One region of the Peribacillus sp. TH16 genome, then DNA from elsewhere that is predicted to be linked to it. Evidence: riboswitches for the same ligand, from Rfam matches in the RefSeq annotation. Region 1 holds a riboswitch; the other holds the start of a gene.
The links. Region 1 has a riboswitch for magnesium ahead of corA (magnesium/cobalt transporter CorA). Riboswitches for the same ligand answer to the same signal wherever they lie in the genome.
Positions count from the first base shown of each region.

Region 2: it holds a riboswitch for magnesium, as region 1 does, so the genes downstream of both, mgtE (magnesium transporter) here and corA (magnesium/cobalt transporter CorA) in region 1, are expected to answer to the same signal.

Region 1 covers NZ_JAEKEM010000002.1:690,962-695,880, reverse strand. Annotated here, with positions in the region: gene JFV29_RS03270 (hypothetical protein) at 1-53, opposite strand, end outside; gene JFV29_RS03265 (hypothetical protein) at 258-419, shown strand; gene corA (magnesium/cobalt transporter CorA) at 998-1,969, opposite strand; M-box (ykoK) riboswitch at 2,189-2,350, opposite strand; partial or broken gene JFV29_RS03255 (cation transporter dimerization domain-containing protein) at 3,173-3,343, opposite strand; gene JFV29_RS03250 (S-Ena type endospore appendage) at 3,501-3,977, opposite strand; gene JFV29_RS31560 (S-Ena type endospore appendage) at 3,960-4,448, shown strand.
Region 2 covers NZ_JAEKEM010000002.1:1,248,916-1,253,834, forward strand. Annotated here, with positions in the region: gene JFV29_RS06000 (DUF2306 domain-containing protein) at 1-276, opposite strand, end outside; gene mgtE (magnesium transporter) at 461-1,819, opposite strand; M-box (ykoK) riboswitch at 2,105-2,270, opposite strand; gene JFV29_RS06010 (sulfate/molybdate ABC transporter ATP-binding protein) at 2,408-3,472, opposite strand; gene cysW (sulfate ABC transporter permease subunit CysW) at 3,484-4,350, opposite strand; gene cysT (sulfate ABC transporter permease subunit CysT) at 4,380-4,919, opposite strand, start outside.

The DNA of each region.
Region 1 (4,919 bases):
AAGAAAAGTAATATCAATAGCGAAAAGAAGAAAAATTTTGTTATATTCTTCATTTCTTATCCCCCTTAAATTCAATATTTAAATTCACCTCCTACAATGCCTTCAAAGTCGTCAATTTCCATCTTTTGAATTCCCTGACCATTGCTGATCCTAAGCCAAACAACTATACCACCTCTAGCAAAATAATTAACATATCGTATTCAAGAAAGGTTAGTTAGCTAAAAGCATATGTTTTATTGAAAGGATGTGATCGAATTATGGATCGGAAGAAATGGGGCGTTGGAGGATTAGTATTCGTTGGCTGCATGTTTCTTGGTGGAGGAGTGGGAGATTTGTTAGGAAGTTCCCACAACGGATGGCTGATAGGAATGGGTGTTGGATTTCTTGGGATAGCTTTAACGAGACTGATTGGAAAATGATCTTCTGCAATTTGGCCCTTTTGCTGAATAAGGTTTCTAAGGAACACATGAATGCTCTATACTAGTTAACATAAAGTCAACTATAAGAAGATAGCAAAAACGCCAAACCCATATGGTTCAAGAGTTTGGCGTTTGTGTGTTTTTTATCCTTTATTCAGGATTTTATACAACCTTGATGTAGCAAGGGTTTGCTAGATGATCAATAAAAAGCCCTAGATTTACCACTAGAGCTTTTTCTATTTCATCTTTATTTATCTAATTATGAAAGCTGTAGGTTCGTAAAAGTAGACAATTCTGAACGGTGCTATTTCTTTACAAAACAGCCAGATTTAGTGTTCGTTACAGCCAGATTTAGTGTTCGTTTTAGTAATAAAACAGTTTGCGAACGTTCGCAAATTAACATTAACTTTTACGAACTATGAATAAATAAAATTAGGTGTTGATTTCCATGAGTTTGCAGGAACATTTTCATCTAAATAAAAGGTACCCAACCTCTTTTGAAATGGGTACCCATTTTATCCGAAGGTACTCAAAAGATTACACCTTTTGGAGACCTCTTTAATTTGAATATTTTATAATTATAACAGGCGATTTTTTTTAAAGTATTTCCACATGCCCCAGGTTAAAATGACTAAGATCCCTAAAATGATAATCGTTGAGAATGGAGAATCTTGATAGGGTAAAGGAACATTCATTCCAAAAAAACCGGTTACGAAAGTTAATGGTAACATTACGGTTGAAATGATGGTCAAAACGTTTAACTTTTCAGAGGATTTTGCGTTAATAATGGAATAATACGTCTCCAAAGCACTGTTTACAAGATCTCTGTACGTTTCAGTAGAGTCCACTATCCTCTCGAGATGGTCAATTAAATCCACATAAAACGGCGCATTTTCTTCCCGTATTTCAAACTTCCACTTTCCGTCCACAGTCATGAAGATCCTACGCTGAGGAAGGATGACGCGTCGAATTAAAATGATTGTTCTTTTTAGTGCAAGGAATTCTTCTGTCACTCCCCTTATTTCTTCATCGTAAATCTCATCTTCTAGTTCATCAATACGGATGTTAATGCGGTCAAGAATCGGAAAGTATTCATCCGTTATGCCGTCTACAAGAGCATACAAAAGAAAATCTGCACTCTTATCCATGTATTTTGTGTTCTTAGAACAAATCACATCCATCTGGCCAAGCCATTTCAATTTTTCTTTATGGATTGTCACTACGTAATTGGGGCCGACAAATACGTTTAACTCTAGGGTCGTAATTTCCTTATCTTCTTCCTCGTTATACCGAAGGGCATGTAAAACGAAGAACTGGTAATCTTCGTAGTTGTCAATCTTAGCCCGAGGACTGTCATGCAGGCAATCCTCAATTGCTAAAGGGTGAAAATCAAAAATCTTTGCCACTTTATATAATTCAGGGGTTTTTACATCGTAAATATCGATCCACAACAAATTATTAGGATGTTTTAAATGCTCTTGCACGTTAGATAGGTTAAACTCAGTGGTCATCTCTTGGTTCTCATGATCGTATAAATACATTTTAATCATATTACATTACACCTCGCGTTATAGATCAAGGCATTAAAGGTTATGAGTCTTCTTAGTTGTTACAAGAGGACATGAACACCTTCGTTGCCTCTTTCTTGTTGTCGACTTGCGTTTTTCCAACGAATTGGGGTCGTCAGTGCCCATGCATTCCTCACCTCCAAAATATAAAGGCTCCTTTCACACAGAAAGGAGCCCATAAAAAACAAAAAAAATGCTTAAATGTTCTCCCCTTGTTGAGTTTTAGCATTGTATAGCATAGGTTTTACCAGCTACATTAAGAAAAACCATAATCCGATTTTTCCTGTTGACCCATCGGCGCCTTTCGACATTTTTGGGATGCAACGTATCTCTATACAGGAGCCTCACCTAACAGAAGACTATTCAACTAAAGTTAACCCTAAGGTTAGAAAATAACCATTAAAAGATGAGTTCACTCCATTTATAGAGGTAATTGTTTGGGTAAGACAAGATTGCTCAATGGATTTGTTTTTCGATGTTTCGCAGATGATAAGGAGTTTCAAGCGTTATTTAGTGATAAAGAATACTATTAAGATGAGTTCCCCGGTAACATGATGGCTGCTAAAAAGGTTGGTCCTGTGTCTTCAGTAGCTCCAGTCGCTTGAGGGGATAAATGATAATAATACTTTTTTATTTAAATCATGTTTGCGTTAGAAGAGGTTATATCACCAGTTTATGTAAAAGGATGAAAAGAGTTTGGACAAGTACCTAAATAGAAAAATTCATTGGAATGGAGGGTTCCAATGGATTTACTTCTGATAAGGTGGTTTATGTAAACTAGCTTGCTTGTTTGAATGACTTATTAAAAACAGCGAGACTTTGTTAAATAAAAGATTGGAGGAAGATTAGCTATCGCACCTCCAACCTTATTGATAATCACTTTGGAACTAATTGTTTATTAAGATTTAAACAGAGTATTTGCAGATATTTTTTGAAGGATGGGTTATGGTACTAATTCAGTGCCGTTTAAAAAAGAGGTTTATTTTTTTCTTTAAGGGGTAGCGTCAGGAAAATGCGGTTTTACAACGTTAAGGAAATTACAATATTAAAAAGGCTAATTTCTCACATTAAATTGAGAAAATAGCCTTTTTTCATTACTCCATTGAAGCGATCTATTATGAAAGAACAATCCTAGCACACGGGAGTTGCAAATAGAAGAAAGATAACATATTAATTGTTAACTTATTAATTTGGCTCTACATGGACATGAACACGATACACTCCGTAATCTTTAACTATTATTTCCTCCACATGGGGTGAAATATCATGAGCTTCTTTGATATCTAACGTAGAATTAACAAGAATGACAACATCTATCACTTCATTATTTCCGTAGTTTCGCTCTTTAATTTTTTTATGCAACTAACGGGGCAGGTTAGCTGAAGAAGCCGACCAATAAAGGTCGGCTTTTTTCATACTATTTTGCAGCAGCCTTCGTAACCGCCGCCGTATCCTGAATAATCATAAAGCAGAAATTCAAAGGCTCAATGGTGAATTGGATTATTCGTCTTAACTAAGCGCATTTTACGCAATAGTGCAAATCTAATACTAAACTTCCTGTTGCGTTGGCTTCAGGTGTTGCTCCTGTAAGACTTTCGATAGTAATGGTTTTCAAATCTTCAACGAAGATCGTTTCCGAGCGACCAGGTGTAACAACGATGGTTGATGTCGTGACTCCCGTTGTATAGTCAACATTAAAGACGGAAGAAGTACTGGTATTAACTACGGTAAATGAACCATTTATTACTAACCCCGTTGGATTAGTAAAGTAGGTAAGAGGAGTAACGCTCGGAGTAGGTTGGAAAATGGGATTACATTGTTGAATGTTGACAATTTGCTTGGACACATTATTACAAAAATTAAACACGGCAGAACTTGATGAATTTCCACACATAATATCACCACCTCTTTTCATAGTATGTAAAGCCTGTACATTTTTAACTGGTACAAGGCCTATTTTCCCGAAAAATGGATGTTTGTTGTGGTGCATTCGGCTGAATTCCTCATACAAAGTTATATGGGGGGAGCTGGCTTTATGGGAAAGAAGTGCAAACGAAAAAAAAACAAAGATTGCGAATGTATCTGTCACTCCAAAAAGAAAAAACGGAGTAGAAAATGTCCCCGGAAAAAGCTTATTTGCATACACAGATGTGTTCCCATTAACCAAAAATGTGATGACGTTACGACTCAAACGTATTTTTGTGCCTCGTCGGATTCCAATATAAAAAATCCTTCGGGAACCATCACAATAATAAACACTAGTAATTCATGTGCAATGCAAGTTACCATAACAAAATTGTCCAATGATCATGAGGATATTGATGTTGCTCCGAATTCATCGTTTACTGCAATTGTCGCTAATCTAAAATCCGTAAAAATCTTATGTAAAAGTCAATCCAATAATGATATATATTGTACTGGTTCTATGGAGTTGGATATCCATTACACTTTAATGTTCTAATTTTCTACAGCCGGCTGCAAACTACTGATTGGAAAGAGAATTTTACCAACTTTGACTAAAGTGTTTTTTTAGAAAAATAGTTCAAGAACTCGTTTGTATCTTAAATTTCAAGCTTTAAGTCTTAGTGAAAGACACTAAATATGTTTTCTAGGCATTATTCGTTTCTTCTTCGGTAATGCCGATATACCGCAAGGTAACAGAAGGATGGGAATGATGCAGGATCCATTGCAACATGGCAATATCCTTCGTGGCTCGGCATGGGACTTTGAGGATTTGGTTTCCTCGGCATGCGTATGGGTATTGAGAAAGTCAGTTAACATTAAATCCTAATAATCTACACCTACTTTCCTTGTCCACATTTCAATGTATTCAAGGAAAAGAATGTCGTATAGGTACGCGTAATGGATAAGCTAAATATACTTGTGTTGTTGAACTAACGGGTGCGTTAGCTGAAGATCAGAGCTGTCTTTA
Region 2 (4,919 bases), 560 kb from region 1:
CCAATTTCTCCAACGTAGTTTTCTTGCTAAGTATCCCAAAAGAACTAAGCTATAAGAAAAAATTGCAATATAGAAAAGATAAGCACTTTCTGACCAGTTCACGATTGCCATTACAAGGGAGGTTATGAAAATTACAAGATACCCACCATGATACACTTCTCCAATGGTAGTATGATTGCCTTTCTTTTTCTTTGCTATTGATGCTATCGCCCCTGTCAATAAACAAACACTGCCTGCAATAATGTGAATGACAAGCAGAACAGTAACAATGTCCATTCAGTTATCGCCCCTTGAGATAATTTGATTATTTCTATTACCATTTTTCTGCAAATAATTGGTTGAATATGTTAACATTCATTATTACTATTCTGCTATTTAGCGTAATATCCATTATTTCAAATTATTATAATTATTTATTTTTAAAGAATACCATGAAGAACAGAATTTAATCGTGGTTTTACTACATCAATTTTGAAATAAACATTGTTGCAATGCCAAAGTAGATAAGTAACGATAGTATATCATTTAGAGTTGTAATTAATGGACCAGAGGCCACTGCTGGATCGATGTTGAATTTATATAATATTAGAGGAATAATGGTCCCAGCTAAAGTCCCAATAATTAGGGTCATAACTAATGAACTTCCAACCACTAACCCTAGAACAGGATTTCCTTGCCAAACAAAAGCTATAATGGAAATTAATATTCCACAGGTAATGCCTATTATCAATCCAACTTTAAGTTCTCGGATAATAAGTCTAAAAACAACTCCTTTATCCGTATCAGTAGTAATTAGACCTCTTACAACAACAGCTAATGATTGAGTACCTGTATTTCCAGTCATCCCTGCTATCATCGGCATAAAGAAGGCAAGTGCAACAACTTTAGACAATGTTTCTTCAAAACCACTAATAATAGTTCCAGACACTAATCCGATAAATAAAAGTAAAATAAGCCAGGGAAGTCGGCGATACGCAGCCACATGTGCCTTCGTGTCAAAATCAATAGCTTTACCAGATGCCGAAAGTTTTTCAATATCTTCGTTTGCTTCCTTAATGACAACGTCAATAATATCATCAACGGTTACAATTCCTAATAACTCATTATTATTATCTACAACAGGAATTGATAAAAAATCATAACGCTCAATAACATGTGCTACCTCTTCTTGGTCTTCATAAGCGAATACGGAGATAACTCTACTGTACATAATATCTTGTATTTTTTCATTCTCATCATTTATTATTAAATCTCGATATGAGACTACACCTACTAATTTTTTATCGTTATCAATTACATACAGATAGTTAATCGTTCCCGAGAACTCCGCAAATATTTTAAGTTTTTCAACTGATTCACGAACCGTATAGTGTTGAGGGATCCACACAAAACGGTTTGTCATTATTCGTCCTGCCGTTTCAGGGGGATAATTCATGATATTTTGAACGATTTTAGATTCTTCTTGTTTCATACCTGAAAGAAGTTCTTCAATTTTATCCGGAGATAGGTTCTCTAACAATGAAGCTAAATCATCATTATCCATTAGATCCATTACTTGACCTGATTTTTCAATTCCTAATTTAGTAAGAATTTTTAATTGATGTACTTTTTCAAGTTCCTGTATTAGTTCCGCGATTTGTTCTGGAGTAAGAAACAATAAGAAACGTGTATGATGTTTTTCTGGAAGCCCCTCAAAAATTCGAGCAATATCATAAGGTTGGAGTTCTTCTAATATTGCTTGAAATTCTTTCTTTTTTCCTTCTTTTAATGCTTTTATGATTTGAAGAGTTATTTGGTCTTCAGTCATGTCTTTTATCATCTTCACCACTCCTTTTTTGAGGAGCAAAAAATATTTCCCCTTAACGATATATTAAAAGTAAGAAAAATATTTTATAATTCCCCTTCCTTAATCTTTGTATTTATTTGATATTTATTATGCTTCGAGTATAAGGTCGTGAATAGTTATCCACTATCCTCACCTCCCAGAAAAAAATAAAAACACCTCCATTACAAATGGAGGTGTTCACACGGTACATTTACGTACATTTCTGAATGACAAATACACATACGTACATTGTCTGAATGACAAATACATAGCAGAAATCCTGTTCCTCCATTCGTAGAGCTTTAGCACTGTGTGGCATAGGACAACGCCAGCTACATTAAAAACCACCTTATGTCGATGGTTTCTGTTGACCCATTGGCGTCTTTCGACATTTTTGGGCAGTAGCATATCTCCTACACAGGAGCCTCACCTAACGAGGATATTTAGTTTACCAATCCACTCTAAAAGAGTTTCTTTTAGAAGTCAATGTTTTTTTATTAATAAAATTAGATATTGACGCTAGTTAATGATAATAAAAAAACCGCTAATTAGCGGTTTTTTGGTTAACTTATCGACTTCCTGTTAGATTCCAGCCATATAGTCAACAAAGACCTTCAATTCTTTGGGCCGGACAAACACTATTTCTCCTTTTTTTAATTCAAGATTATTATATTGTTCTTTAGTAAGTTCGATTTCAAGCGGTTCATTTATATCCTGACGAATCACTTCAATACGGACAATAGGTCCAATTGTATGAATATGGTCAATAACAGATGCAATCGAATCCGTTTCTAATGATTCTCTTTCTATGATAAAGTTATGAGCTCTTACATAACCAGTACTCTCTCCATCCTCACTGTCTGGAACATGTATTTCCACATTTCCTGTTGCCAATTTCCCTTGATGAACCTTGCCCTTGAAAAGATTGACACTACCGAGAAAATCGTAAACAAATGGATTCTTGGGTTGATCATATACTTCTTCCGGAGTTCCAATCTGTTCAATTTTCCCTTCATTCATGATTACAACTCGATCAGCAACATCCATCGCTTCTTCCTGATCATGTGTTACAAAGACACTCGTAACATTGAATTCATCATGAAGTCTTCTTAGCCAACGCCTAAGTTCCTTACGCACTTTAGCATCCAGTGCCCCGAATGGTTCATCAAGCAAAAGAATATTCGGCTCTACAGCAAGAGCCCTTGCCAATGCCACACGCTGACGCTGGCCGCCTGATAATTGAGAAGGATAACGGTCCTTATATCCTTCCAACTTAACTAGCTGAAGCAATTCTGTAACCTTTTGTTCAATCGCTGTTTTACTAGGTCTTATTTTTCTTGGACGAACCTTTAAACCGTAGGCAACATTATCAAAAATGGTCATGTTGCGAAAAAGAGCATAATGCTGAAAGACAAAGCCCACATTCCGATCTTTCACATGCTTATTGGTGTAATTCTCTTCATTAAATAAGATATTTCCGTTCTCTGCCTGTTCAAGTCCAGCAATGATACGTAGCAATGATGTTTTTCCCGAACCAGAGGGGCCAAGTAGCGCTACAAGCTCCCCGCTTTTTATTTCCAGATTGATATTTTGGAGGGCTTGATAAGACCCATAATATTTTGTAACATTTTCGATGACGATACTCATTACTTTCCCTCCTAACTTGCTTTTGATGATTTAAAGTCTGTTTTCCATTCTATGAAACTTTTAATAACCAACGTTATGATTGCAAAAATGGACATCAGTGATGCCACGGCAAAGGCCGCTGAAAATTGATATTCATTGTATAAGATTTCAATATGAAGTGGCATCGTGTTCGTCATCCCGCGTATATGGCCTGATACGACCGATACGGCCCCAAATTCTCCGATTGTCCTCGCATTACATAAAATGACTCCATATAAAAGGCCCCATTTAATATTAGGAAGCGTTACATACCAAAACGTCTTGAATCCTCCTGCTCCTAGTGTGAGCGATGCCTCTTCTTCAGACGTTCCCTGGCTTTGCATGAGCGGAATTAATTCACGTGCAATGAATGGGAAGGTAATGAAAATAGAGGCGATGACAATCCCTGGTATCGAAAAGATCACTTTAATATCATAGTTTTGCAACAATGGACCAAGGGCCCCATGTAAGCCAAATAAAAGTACAAAAATCAATCCAGCAATGACTGGTGAAACCGAAAAGGGTAGATCAATCAAAGTTATTAAAAAGTTTTTTCCTTTAAATTCATATTTTGTAATCGTCCATGCCGCCACTACCCCAAATATAGCATTAAGCGGTAACGTGATTAGGACAACGATTAATGTTAATTTAATGGCAGACATAGAATCAGGATGGGCTATGGCCGCAAAATAAGCATCAGCCCCCTTTTCAAAGGCTTTTACAAAGATTGCGATTAATGGAACAACTAAAAATAAAGTAAGAAATAGCAACACAATGGAAATAAGAATCCACTGTATAGATTTAGGCTCTTTCGTTGCGTTTCTCGTTAAAATGACTGGTTTGTTCGTCTCTGCAGCCACTGAATTGTGATTTGCCAACATGTCCCCTCCTATTTCCCGGTATATCTTTTGCTAGTCCACCATTGTAAGATATTGATGGTGAACAAAATTAGAAATGTAATAATAAGCATGACGGTGGCCACAGCAGTTGCACCCTGATAATCATACTGTTCGAGTTTTGTCATGATGATAAGCGGTGAAATCTCTGTTTTAAAAGGCATATTTCCTGCAATGAACACAACGGATCCATACTCTCCAAGCGCCCTTGCAAAAGAAAGTGCAAAACCCGTCAAAATCGCTGGTATCAATTCAGGAAAGATAATTTTAATAAACGTCTGCATTCGATTCGCCCCTAGCGAAGCAGATGCTTCTTCCATTCCTTTTTCTATATTTTCAAGCACCGGTTGGACCATGCGGACAACGAAAGGCAGACCGATAAATATCAGGGCAATGATAATCCCGATGGGAGTGAAGGCAATTTTAAAGCTGAAAAATTGGCCAATCCACCCATTCGGTGAGTACAAAGTGGTCAATGTAATCCCCGCTACAGCAGTCGGCAGGGCAAAAGGCAAATCAACTAGACCATCGAT